One region of the Streptomyces sp. NPDC052016 genome, then DNA from elsewhere that is predicted to be linked to it. Evidence: riboswitches for the same ligand, from Rfam matches in the RefSeq annotation. Region 1 holds a riboswitch; each other region holds the start of a gene.

The links. A riboswitch is a leader RNA that binds a small molecule or an ion and turns the genes downstream of it on or off. The one in region 1 is predicted to bind cyclic di-AMP.
Positions count from the first base shown of each region.
Region 2: another riboswitch for cyclic di-AMP. It lies ahead of ACIHAR_RS13455 (transglycosylase family protein); the one in region 1 lies ahead of ACIHAR_RS25595 (M23 family metallopeptidase).
Region 3: another riboswitch for cyclic di-AMP. It lies ahead of ACIHAR_RS16075 (NlpC/P60 family protein); the one in region 1 lies ahead of ACIHAR_RS25595 (M23 family metallopeptidase).
Region 4: another riboswitch for cyclic di-AMP. It lies ahead of ACIHAR_RS28875 (transglycosylase SLT domain-containing protein); the one in region 1 lies ahead of ACIHAR_RS25595 (M23 family metallopeptidase).

Region 1 covers NZ_JBIUBX010000021.1:114,981-118,042, reverse strand. The annotation lists gene ACIHAR_RS25600 (GntR family transcriptional regulator) at 1-245, opposite strand, end outside; gene ACIHAR_RS25595 (M23 family metallopeptidase) at 433-1,188, opposite strand; cyclic di-AMP (ydaO/yuaA leader) riboswitch at 1,202-1,369, opposite strand; gene ACIHAR_RS25590 (pitrilysin family protein) at 1,953-3,062, opposite strand, start outside.
Region 2 covers NZ_JBIUBX010000009.1:89,298-92,359, forward strand. The annotation lists gene eno (phosphopyruvate hydratase) at 1-454, opposite strand, end outside; gene ACIHAR_RS13455 (transglycosylase family protein) at 828-1,517, opposite strand; cyclic di-AMP (ydaO/yuaA leader) riboswitch at 1,522-1,688, opposite strand; gene ACIHAR_RS13460 (transglycosylase family protein) at 1,893-2,921, opposite strand.
Region 3 covers NZ_JBIUBX010000011.1:160,974-164,035, forward strand. The annotation lists gene ACIHAR_RS16070 (tellurite resistance/C4-dicarboxylate transporter family protein) at 1-864, opposite strand, end outside; gene ACIHAR_RS16075 (NlpC/P60 family protein) at 979-2,148, opposite strand; cyclic di-AMP (ydaO/yuaA leader) riboswitch at 2,156-2,331, opposite strand; gene pcrA (DNA helicase PcrA) at 2,943-3,062, shown strand, end outside.
Region 4 covers NZ_JBIUBX010000025.1:154,676-157,737, reverse strand. The annotation lists gene ACIHAR_RS28880 (CocE/NonD family hydrolase) at 1-824, shown strand, start outside; cyclic di-AMP (ydaO/yuaA leader) riboswitch at 1,113-1,299, shown strand; gene ACIHAR_RS28875 (transglycosylase SLT domain-containing protein) at 1,303-1,782, shown strand; gene ACIHAR_RS28870 (HAD family hydrolase) at 1,801-2,625, opposite strand; gene ACIHAR_RS28865 (GNAT family N-acetyltransferase) at 2,881-3,062, shown strand, end outside.

The DNA.
Region 1 (3,062 bases):
ATGCGCATCTCCAGCAGGTCGGCGGCCTCCTGCTCGGTCGGTTCGGCGACGCACGCGCCCGCGTGCCGCCGCGTCACGACGAAGCCCTCCGCCTCGAGCGTGCGCAGCGCCTCGCGGACGGGGACGCGCGAGACGCCGTAGCGGCGGGCGAGGAGTTCCTCGGTGAGGCGGCTGCCGCGCTCGTAGACACCCGCGACGATGTCGTCCCGGATGGCCGTGCACACCGAGTGCGCCGGAATACGCATGACCGACCTCCGCCTTAATCCCCGTGAAACGTCGACGAATGACGTCCGTCGGGTGACTCTATTGCAACGAGCCGGAATTTCCGACGGCGGGCCGGAATCCATGGATATTTTTTGGACAACGAGGCTCATGAAACGGCGAAAGCCCCGGCCGCGAGGGCCGGGGCTGGACGATCTGCCGGGTACGTCGTCAGAGGCTGACGCCGTGCCCACGGAGGTAGGCGACCGGGTCGATGTCCGAGCCGTACTCCGGGCTCGTGCGGGCCTCGAAGTGCAGGTGCGGGCCGGTGACGTTGCCGGTGGCGCCGGAGAGGGCGATCCGCTGGCCCGGGGTGACCTTCTGGCCCACCGAGACACTGATGGAGGACAGATGCCCGTACTGGGTGTAGGTGCCGTCGTTCATCCGGATCACGACCTGGTTGCCGTAGGCGCCGCCCCAGCCGGCCTCGACGACGGTGCCGAGCCCCACCGCGTGCACGGGGGTCCCGCTGGAGGCGTGGAAGTCGATGCCGGTGTGGCTTCCGGATGACCACAGGGAGCCGCCGGACCGGTAGCCGGTGGACACGTAGGAGCCGGCGATCGGCGACACGAAGGTGTTGAGGCGCTTGCGCTCGGCCTCGCGCGCTGCTCGGGCCCTCGCCTCGCGCTCCTTCTTGACCTTCGCGGCCGCCTGGGCGGCGGCCTCCTTGCGCGCGGCTTCCTCCTGGGCGGCCTGCTTCTGGGCGGCGGCCTGGTCGTCGATCCGCTCGGCGACGGAGTCGCCGATGGTGACGACGGGCATCAGCCCGGTCTGCTCGACGGGGGTCTCGGCGGCGAAAGCCGGGGAGGAGGCGACGGTGCCGATGACGCCGGTGGTGGTGAGCGCCGCGATGCCCGCCGCGCGGGCGGTGGTGCGCTTCATCCGGCTGGGACGACGGTGCTTCCCGGTGGCGCAGGTGAACGCCATGAAGTTGAGCGGTCCTTTCCTTCCCTCTCGCCTACCGGGTTAGCTGACGGGTTCGGAGCAGGAAGGTCTCCTACGGGCCCCCTCGCGACTCGCGCGGGCGTCCGATTCACCCCAGGGACTGCACAGTTGGGTCCCCGGCTCCCCTGGCTCGCGCCGTACGGGGACTCGGCGATGGCTGTCCGGTGCCGCGGGTGCGGCGCACTGCCCGACGAACAGCCCGGACGAAACTAGACGGGCCCGATCTCAATCCCCAAACGGAACGCGGCTTTTGTAGCGCATGCCACAGGGCAGACAGGCAACCTCTCCCTCAATTCGGACATCAAGGGGCCCCGGTGACCGTCGGGTCACCGGGGCCTCATTGCACGCGCGCGACGCGGGGCCCGGCGGGCAGGGCGCCACGGCGAGCGGGCGGCGCGGTGAGCAGGCGGCGCGGTGAGCAGGCGCCACGGTGGGCAGGCGCCGCGGCCACGGTCCGTCCGGCCGCGCGTGACACGGGGCCCGGCGGCACGGGCGCCGCGGCGAGCGTGCGGCGCGGTGAGCGGACGCCACGGTGAGCAGGCGCCGCGGCCACAGTCGGTCCGGCCGGGCGGGTCAGGCCGCGGACGCGGGGCCTGGCACACGCCCTCCCCACGCTCGACTCCGCTCGGGCGGGAGGCCTCCCGCCGCGTCGCCCCCTCCGCCCGGCAACTGGACGCACGACGCCCCGCTCACCTGCGCCCGTGCGTCACCGTCGACTCCCGCGACCCGCTCCGCCGGACAACGCCCTACTCGGCCGAGACGACCTTGACCTCGCCGATACCCAGGGCCTCGACCGGCTCCTTGATCTGGGCGGCGTCACCGACGAGGACGGTCACCAGGCGGTCCGTCGGGAAGGCGCTCACGACCGCCGCGGTGGCCTCGACGGTGCCGGTCGCGGCGAGCTGCTGGTACAGCGTCGCCTGGTAGTCGTCGGGCAGGTGCTGCTCGACCTGGTCGGCCAGGGTGCTCGCGACAGCCGCCGCGGTCTCGTACTTCAGCGGCGCCACGCCCACCAGGTTCTGCACGGCGACGTCGCGCTCGGCGTCGGTGAGTCCCTCGGCGGCGAGCGTGTTCAGCACCTTCCAGAGGTCCTCCAGCGCCGGACCGGTGTTCGGGGTGTCGACGGAGCCGCTGATGGCGAGCATCGCGGCCCCTGAGCCGTCCGGCGCGGAGCGCAGGACCTGCCCGAAGGCGCGCACGCCGTAGGTGTAGCCCTTCTCCTCGCGCAGGACGCGGTCCAGGCGGGAGGTGAGGGTGCCGCCGAGGCAGTAGGTGCCAAGGACCTGTGCCGGCCACACGCGCGCGTGCCGGTCGGGGCCGACGCGGCCGATCAGCAGCTGCGTCTGGACGGCGCCGGGGCGGTCCACGATGACGACCCGGCCGGTGTCATCGGCGGACACCGGCGGTACGGGCCGCGGCTGGGCGGCGGAGCCCGTCCAGGCGCCCAGGGTGTCGCCGAGGAGCGCGTCCAGGTCGAGGCCCGTCAGGTCACCGACGACCACGGCGGTGGCCGTGGCGGGCCGGACGTGCTTCTCGTAGAAGGCGCGGACGGCCGCGGAATCGATGTTCTCGACCGTCTCCGCGGTGCCCTGGCGCGGGCGCGACATGCGCGCGGTGGCCGGGAACAGCTCCTTGGAGAGCTCCTTGGCGGCCCGCCGCGAGGGGTTGGCCAGCTCGTGCGGGATCTCGTCGAGGCGGTTGCGCACGAGGCGTTCGACCTCGCTGTCGGCGAACGCGGGCGCCCTGAGGGCGTCGGCGATCAGGCCGAGAGCCTTGGCCAGGCGGGAGGCCGGGACCTCCAGGCTCAGCCGGACGCCGGGGTGGTCGGCGTGCGCGTCCAGGGTGGCGCCGCAGCG
Region 2 (3,062 bases), on a different contig from region 1:
CGTTCAGGATGTTCATCATCGGCACCGGCAGCAGGTGCGCGTTCGGGCCGCCCAGGTAGCGGAAGAGGGGCAGGTCGCTGGCCTCGGAGGCGGCGTGGGCGACGGCGAGGGAGACGCCGAGGATGGCGTTGGCGCCGAGGGAGCCCTTGTTGTCGGTGGCGTCCAGGTCGAACATGGCCTGGTCGATCAGGCGCTGCTCGGTGGCGTCGTAGCCGACCAGCTCCGGGCCGATCTGCTCGATGACGGCGAGGACGGCCTTCTCGACGCCCTTGCCCTGGTAGCGGTTGGGGTCACCGTCGCGGAGCTCGATGGCCTCGAAGGCGCCGGTGGAGGCGCCGGACGGGACGGCGGCACGACCCGTGCTGCCGTCGTCGAGGCCGACCTCGACCTCGACCGTGGGGTTGCCTCGGGAGTCCAGGATTTCCCGGGCTACGACGACGTCGATGGACGGCACGAGCATCTCCTTCTTGGGATGTGACGCTGGTTGTGCGGGGCACATGGGCCGTGACGGGCCCTGGGTGAGCCTTGCGACTAGAGCCTAACCGCCCCGGGGCCGTCGGCAGCCGACCGACCGTCCCGTGGACAGACTGACCGTACACATTGTTCCCGGTCGGAACAAAGAGGGTGGAGGAATCACCGGAGAAGAAGGCGACCGCCGGAACAGCATCGGGCCGACGCGGGCGGGCAGAGAAAAGCCCCGCCCCGGTGCGTACGGGGGAACACGCACCGGGGCGGGGAGCCCGTGGGGGACGGGGGGGACCCTCACGAGGTCCTCAGTGTGCGGGCCTCGGCTGTGGGGGAGCCTTGGCCGCGCTGTGGGCCGGCTGTCACTTGAGGTGCAGCTGCTGGCCCGGGTAGATCAGGTCGGCGTCCTCGACGATGTCCTTGTTCAGCTCGAAGAGCTTCTCCCAGCCGCCCTTGACGCCCTGCTCCTGGGCGATGGTGCTGAGGGTGTCGCCGGCGACGACCTTGTACTCGCCGTCGCCCTTCTTGACCTTCTTGCCGGTCGGGGTGGTGACCGTCTTCTGCGACGTGGCGGCCGGGCGCTCGGCGGAGCGGGAGGCGCTCTGCTGCTCGGTCGAACGGGTCGCGGCCCCGGAGTTCGAGGAGGAACCGGAGTCGCCGGAGGAGCCGCCCGTGTAGGCGGCGTTGGACAGGCCCTTGCCGCAGACCGGCCAGGCGCCCTTGCCCTGGCCCGCGAGGACCTTCTCGGCGATCTCGATCTGCTGCGACTTGGTGGCCTTGTCGGCGGTGGAGGCGTACTGCGTGCCGCCGTACGCGGCCCAGGTGGAGGCGGAGAACTGCAGACCGCCGTAGTAGCCGTTGCCGGTGTTGATGGACCAGTTGCCGCCGGACTCGCACTGGGCGACGGTGTCCCACTCGGCGGCGGTGGCGGCGGAGGCGCTGCCGGCCGTCATCAGCGGGGCGGCGACGGCGGCGGTGGCGACACCGGCGACGGCGATGGCGCGGGTGGCCTTGGACGGACGACGGTGCTTGCCCTTGCCGGAAAACAGCATGGATCGATCCCCTCACCGACGCCTGCGAGGTGAGCTGTCGGGTTCGGGCCGGTTGAGTTGCCCGGCCACTCCTCCGTGGGAGGCGTGGCTTCACCCCGAGCCGCTCCGGTCAACTGCCCGGTGCGGCACCTACCTTGGGTCCCCCGCTCCTGCCTACGGCGCTTGACGCGACGACTGTTCCCGGGCGGCCGCTGGCAGGATTCGGCGTTGCGACAGCCGGGGCTCGGGTTGCCGAGCGGTCATGACCGTAGACACGCGATCGACGGAATTTCAAAGACGATCAGGGCTTCTGAGACTCATCCCACACTTTCGCCAAACCGGACATTCAGCGCGAAGCGTGACGTGAACTCCCGTCGTTTTCTCGGCTTTTCGGCCCTATTCGACACCTGTCGCAAGAGTCTGACCGGGAACGATGTCGCTCGGGTCGGACCCGATGAGGTCCTCGTTCTCGGCGTAGAGCGCACGCCATCCGCCGTCCAGGCCAAGGGAGTCGGCGATGGACTCGAGGGAGTCGCCCGACCGGACGGTGTAGGTGCCGCCCGCCCCGCCGAGGGTGCTCGCCGCATGCCGGCCGGAGGAGGCGGTGGACGCGCCGCCGGTCGCACTCTCGTCGGCGGTGCCGCCGCGATGACGGCCGGAGCCGGAAGCCGCGTCGACGGCTCCGGTGTCGACGAGGCTCCAAGAACCCGCGCTCTGTCCGGACTTGTCCGAGTCGCCCGTCTCGGGCGTCGCGGTGGGTGAGCTGTCGCCCGTCTCCGCATCGCTCGCGTCCGAGCCGGAGGAGGCGCCGGGCGCCGAGGAGTTGTCCGACGCGGAGGAGGAAGGGGACGAAGGGGACGAGGAGGGCGTATCCGTGGAATCGGCGGAGGACTCGGCGGACGGGTCGGCGGAGGCGTCGCCGGAATCCTCCGTGGAACCGGAGGACTTCGAGGAGTCGGACGACCCTCTGGACAGGTCGGACAAGCCGGACGTTATGGAGGAGTCGGACGAGTCGTCCGCCACGCCCGTGTCCAGGTCCACCGAACCGGACTTCTCGGTCAGTCCGGACGTCAGCCCACAGGTGCCCCACGCGCCCACACCCTGGTCGGCGAGGACCTTCTGGGCCACGGAGATCTGCTGGTTGCGGCTGGCCAGGTCGGGACGCGTGGCGAAGTCGAGGCCGCCGTACGCCTCCCAGTCCTCCTGGGTCAGCGACAGTCCGCCGTACTCGCCGCCGCCCTCGTTGGCGCTCCAGGAGCCGCCGGTCTCACACTCGGCCACCTTGTCCCACACCGAGCCGTCGGCGGCGCTCGCCGCGCTCGCACCGAGCAGCGGGATGGCGATGGCGGAGCCGGTCACGCCGGCCGCGACGAGGAGGGCCGGGGCCTGACGGGGGCGACGGTGACGACCGTTCCCGGAGAGCATGCGGGGCGCCTTTCTCGAGACAGCAGTGACCGCGCGACGGGGTGGTGCCGGGGCGTCGCGCTGACGAGTGAACGTATCGGCAGACGATCACTTGTCACAAGTTAATGCCGCGCAGATCACGTGAAGATCACAGAGTTGAGA
Region 3 (3,062 bases), on a different contig from region 1:
CAGCCACGGGACGTCGACGGCGGCCCCGACGGACAGGGTGGCCGCCGCCGCCATGCCCATCGGGAACACCGTCGCCCAGCGGCGCACGTCGTAGCGCGGGCGCGGCCACAGCACCTCGGCGAAGAGCAGGACGGCGTAGCAGCCGAGGGTGAGGGCCAGCAGCGCGACGGTCATCGTGTGCAGAACGCCGTAGTTGTCCTGGTTCCACAGGTAGAGGCCGCCGCCCTCCGCCGCGAGGAGCCTCGCGGCCGCCAGCGCCGAGATGGCGAGCGCGCCGCCCGCCACCCAGTGGTCACCGGCGCCCTCGGCCACCTGCCGCACATCGAAACGGACCAGTGCGAGGCAGTAGAGCACCAGGCCGAACCAGAAGAGCACGAGCGCGGCGCGCGCGAGCCAGGCCTCCCCCTCGGCCCGCGCGAGCGTCGCGCCCAGCACAGCGAGTGCCTGTGTGGCCACACAACACAGGAACACCGTCCCGGACATACGCCGCGTCCAATGCCGTACGACGTCCGTCAGCAGCAGGGGCCACAGCACCGCCGCCAGCGCCAGCAGCGCCGCGGCGAGCGGCTGCGGGCCGAGCACGGAGATCCGCACGCCGAGCACGGCGGTCGCCGCGACGGCCGTGAGCGCCGCCGGCGTACCGGCCTCGGCCCGCCACCGTTCACGCATCCACAGCAGCCGTACGACGAAGTCCGCCGCCAGTGCCACCCACGCGGCGACCGTCGCCGCGAGCGCGATCCGGGACAGTTCCTCGTACCCCGCCAGGTGCAGAGCGATCGACAGGATGCCGGTCGCCATCACAGCGGCCCCGGCCGCCGACGGATGCCGCACCCACCAGGTGCGCAGAAGGGAGGACCAGGGCATGCCGCTGATGCTATGGAGCACGGGGCGGCTTGCGCGGGGGCACGCGCGCGGGGCGGGGAAATTACGCGCGGGCGCAGGAAGGGTCAGGCTCCCGGTGGGGGCGGGCCCGGTCCGTCAGGCCGGCCGGACCACGCTGTGGATCGACGACTCGCCGTCGTAGTACACCGACTCCTCCCGCACGTACGCCCCCGGCTTCGGCGCGTGGATCATCATGCCGTTGCCGATGTAGATGCCGACGTGGGTGACGTCGTCGTAGAAGAAGATCAGGTCGCCCGGCAGGGCGTTGGCGAGGGAGACGGTGGTGCCCGCGTCGACCTGGTCGTAGGTGGTGCGCGGGAGGGTGACGCCGGCGGCCTTCCAGGCGGCCTGGGTGAGGCCGGAGCAGTCGTAGGACTCAGGGCCCGTGGCGCCCCAGACGTACGGCTTGCCGATCTGGGCGCGGGCGAAGGCGAGCGCCTTCTCGGCCTTGGTGGCGTACGAGGCGTCCGAGGACGAGGAGGACGACGACGAGGACGACGTCGAGCCGCTCGTGTTCGAGGAGCTGTCGCTCTCCTGCCGCGCGGCCGCGGCCTCGGCCGCCTGCTGCTCCGCGAGTTCCGCGGCCTTGCGGGCGGCCTCCTGCTGCTTCTGCCGCTCGATCGCGGCGAGCCGCGCCTTCTCCTCCGCCGTCAGCTGCGACAGCAGCGCACGCGCGGTGCTGAGCTTCTTCTGGACGGTGGCCTTGGCGGTCTTGAGGTCGTTCTGCGAGTCGGTGAGCGTCGCGAGGCTCTGCGAGGCCTCCTGACGCTTCTTCATGGTCTCCGACTGCTCGGTGAAGTAGTCGTCGACCGCCCCCTTCTGCCGCTCGGTCAGCCGGCCCATCAGCTGCGTCCGGTCGAAGTAGTCCTGCGGGGAGTCCGCGAGCAGGAAGGTCGCCGTGTCGGGCGCGGAGGTGCCGGTGCGGTACTGGGCGGCGGCGAAGGAACCCAGCTGCTCCCGTGCTTCGTTGAGCTTCTGGGTGCGCTGGGCGACGTCGTCGAGGAGGGTGTCGACGCGCTTGCGCTGCTTGGTCGTCTTCTCCTTGGCGGCGTTGTACTTCTCGGTGGCCGACTCCGCCTGGCGGTAGAGGTCGTCGACCTTCTTCTCCACCTCCTCCAGGCTCGGCTTGCCGTCGGCGGACGGGGCGGCTTCGGCCGTCTGGGAGAGCAGGGCCACCGAGGTGAGAGCGGCGGTGGCGAGTGCGGGTGTGCGTATGCCTGCTACGCGCGTACCCGCGGGGCGCGGCTTGCGGTGCTGCGACGCCAAGGGAGGCGACTCCTTCCATCGTCCGCCTACCGGGTTAGCTGTCGGGTTCGGGCGGGTGCTTCGGAAGGGTTGCCCTACGGCCGCTTCCCCGAAGGGATGTCGGGCCGATTCACCCCAAGGTCTCGGTGGGTCCCCGGCTCCGGCTGCCGCGAGGGGGCGCGCCGGACTCGGCGGAGGCCGCGCGGCCCGGCGAGGTTCGCCGGTGGGGGTCGTACGGCCTGTCCGGCACGGTAGCCAACTCGTGTGGTCCCTGTGAAGGTTGATGGGTGATATGCCCGATACATTTTCGTGACCTTCGGTCAAGGCTTGGCTCCTGGTGATCACCCCGGGGGGATATGGGGCGACTGATCCGCATTTCCTCCACTGTGGAGACGTCCGCCCGCTTCCGGCGCCGGCTTCCCGTGCTTCACGGGCGCGAGCGGTGGTGACGCCGGGGGCGGCAGGGGTGCGGTGTGAGGGGCGCGGGAGCGTCGCGGACATGTCGACGGAAGCCCGGGTGCCGTCTTCCTGTGGGTGGGATGCGCCCCCATGAAGGTGCCGCACTCGGCAAGAGATCACCGGTGTTCGGTCGCTGGCCGCGTCGGCGGCCGATCGACTCTCGGCGGTCGGTCATGTTCTGTTGTCCGGACAAAGTGGCGCCTCCCGCACGTCGGCGTCTGTGTCCTTCACCACCTCCCGGGCAAGGCGTCCGACCCGCCTCCGGGCTGGGGGCCGATGCGCTGTGCGGTCGCGCCTCCGCGATGTTTCCGGGACGGCGGCGGGTTGTCGGTGGGGCACCCTAGACTCGGAGAGCGATGAGCAGCCTCTTTGACGACAGCTTCCTGGCGGACCTCCAGGCCCCGCGCGGCCACGAGGAGGAACCCCCGCCTCCGCCCGAGGACGATCACGCTCCGGAGTCGATCCCGGACGATCTG
Region 4 (3,062 bases), on a different contig from region 1:
AGGAGACCTGGGTGCTGGGGCGGCCCCGGGTGCGGCTGCGGCTGACGTGCGAGGTGCCGCGCGGGCAGGTCGTCGCGCGGGTGTGCGACGTGGCGCCCGACGGCTCCTCGACCCTGGTCACGCGCGGGGTGCTGAACCTCTCCGCCCGTCACGGCCGGGACCGGTCCGTGCCCTGGACGCCGGGCGCGACGGAGGACGTGGCCTTCGCGCTGAACGGCATCGGGTACGCCGTCCCGTCCGGCCACCGCATCCGTCTCGCCGTCTCCTCGGCGTACTGGCCGTGGGTCTGGCCCGAGCCCGGGTCGGCGGCGGGCTTCACCCTGGACCCGGCGGGCAGCGCCCTGGAGTTGCCGGTGCGGACCCGGGACACCGGCCCCGCGGTCGCCTTCGAGGAGGCCGGGCAGTCCCCGCCCCTGGGGGTGACCCACGGGGTGGCGGCCGACGGATGGAGCCCGGACACCCTGGACGAACCGCGTCCGGAACGGCGGGTGGTGCGGGACGTCGCCGAGGGCGCGTGGCGGCTGGAGTTCGATCCCGGCCACGGCGGCACGCGCGTGTACCCCGACGGACTGGAGTTCACCGAGGACGCGCTGGAGACGTACACCATCGCCGAGCACGACCCCCTCACGGCCCGTGCCCGCTCCGACTGGTCGATCCGGCTGCGCCGCCCGGAGCCGGCGTGTGAGGCGGTCGTGCGGACCCGCTCGGAGATCATCTGTGACGGCGTCGACTTCTTCACCTCCGACGAAGTGGTGTGCACGGCGGGCGACGAAGTGGTGTTCCACCGGACGTGGGAGAAACGCGTCCCTCGCACACCGCTCTAGCTCCGCCCCTTAAAACGGACTTGGGATTTATTGTCCGATTCACCCCTCTTGTCGACGCTGGTGACTTGGCTCACTTCGCACATCGAGCCATCCCTGGAACCGGATCCCGCAATTCCACTTCTGTGCTGGGGCAGTTGACGGTTTCCAGCAGCAAAGGATCAAGCACCCCATACACACCTGATCAAGGTCATTACGCCTGTTCCACGAATCAGCCACTTGTTCCGGACATGTGCTCTCGCATACGTTCCCGCCCAGTCGGGCGGACCGCCGAATCCTGCCGCCGCCCTTCACCACCCATCGACGAACCACTCGCACGGCAGGAGCGGGGGACCCAGGTAGAACGCCGGGCCGTACGTCACGCACGTACCGGACCGGCTCGGGGTGAAGTCGCGTCGCCGTACCCCTACGGCGGCCGGCCGGGCACCTCCCAGCCCGAACCCGACAGCTCACCTCGCAGGCGACGGAGAGGAACTTCGCCATGCCCGCTGCCGCTCAGCCCCGCCGCAACCGCCGCCCCCGCCTCGCCCGCACCGTCGCCGCCGTCTGCACCGGCGCCGCCGTGCTCGCCCTCCCGCTGGTCGGCGCCACCAGCGCCTCCGCCGCCACCACGCCGTCGGGCACCACCCTCGCCGGCTACCCCAACAACCTCGACGGCTGGATCCGCCAGTCCCTCGCCATCATGGCGGAGCGGGGCATTCCGGGCACGTACAACGGCATCCACCGCAACATCATGCGCGAGTCCTCCGGCAACCCGAAGGCCATCAACCTCTGGGACTCCAACGCGGCCAAGGGCACCCCGTCCAAGGGCCTGCTCCAGGTCATCGACCCGACCTTCGCCGCGTACCACGTGCCCGGCACCGCCTACGACCCGTACGACCCGGTCGCCAACATCACCGCGGCCTGCAACTACGCGGCGGACCGCTACGGTTCGATCGACAACGTGTTCGGCGCGTACTGACCGGACCTTCCGTCCCCTCTAGGGGAAGAGGCGCTCGAGGACGACGGCCACGCCGTCGTCCTCGTTCGACGTCGTCACCTCGTCGGCCACCGCCTTCAGTTCGGGGTGGGCGTTGGCCATCGCCACGCCGCGCGCCGCCCAGTCGAACATCGGGATGTCGTTGGGCATGTCACCGAAGGCGATCGTGTCCTGGGGCCGCAGACCCAGGTGTTCGGCGGCCAGCGCCAGGCCCGTCGCCTTGGTGATGCCGCACGGCTGGAGCTCCACCGTGCCCGGCCCCGACATGGTGACGGTCGCGAGCGAGCCGACCACCGAGCGGGCCGTCGCCGCCAACTCGTCGTCGGACAGGGCGGGATGGCGCAGCAGCACCTTGCTGATCGGCGCGCACCACAGGTCGTCGCGCGAGCCGACGCGCAGGGCCGGCAGGGTCGGGTGGGGCATCCGGTAGCCCGGCTCGATCAGCGTCAGCCCGTCCACCCCGTCCTGGTCGACGGCCGCGTACACCAGCCCGACCTCCGCCTCGATCTTGCCGAGCGCGGTCTCGGCCAGCTCCCGGTCCAGGGTGACCGACCACAGCAGACGGTCCGCGCCGGCGTCGTACAACTGCGCGCCCTGTCCGCACACCGCGAGCCCCCTGCTGTGCAGGTTCTCCAGCAGCGGCCGCACCCGGGGTGCCGGGCGGCCCGTCACCACCAGGTGGCGGGCGCCGGCGGCCGCCACCCGCGCGAGCGCGTCGAGCGACCGGTCGGAGAAGGTGTCGTCGCCGCGGAGCAGCGTTCCGTCCAGGTCGGTGGCGACGAGGGGGTACGCGCAGCGCGCGGCATCTGCGAAGGGTGCGGCCATGATCAGAGAATACGGATTCCGGCCGCTCCCAACTCACCGGCCGTTCAGCCCGATCGGCCGCCGGCGCACGGACCGGGGCCCTGCGGAAGCAACAGCTTTCTGACGCAACGCCGGGTACGGACCGGTTAAAGGCCTCTGCACCGGTTGGCAACAAGATGGTCCGCTACCTACCGCCCGAACTGCCAGGAGCGGTACCGTCCAGGTGTCCAGGGGGGACTTGATCGGGGGGTCAGGTTGAGCAGTGGACGTATTCGCGTGCTGAGGCCGGAGGATCTCGGCGAGGGGGAGCGAGAGCGGTGGCGGGCGCTGCGCGCCGCGTCCACCGTCCCGCGCAACCCGTTCATGGAGCCGGAGTTCGCCGCCGCCGTGGGCCACGTACGGCCCCGCGCGCGGGTGGCGGTGGTGTACGAGGGGCGGGAGCCGGTCGGCTTCCTGCC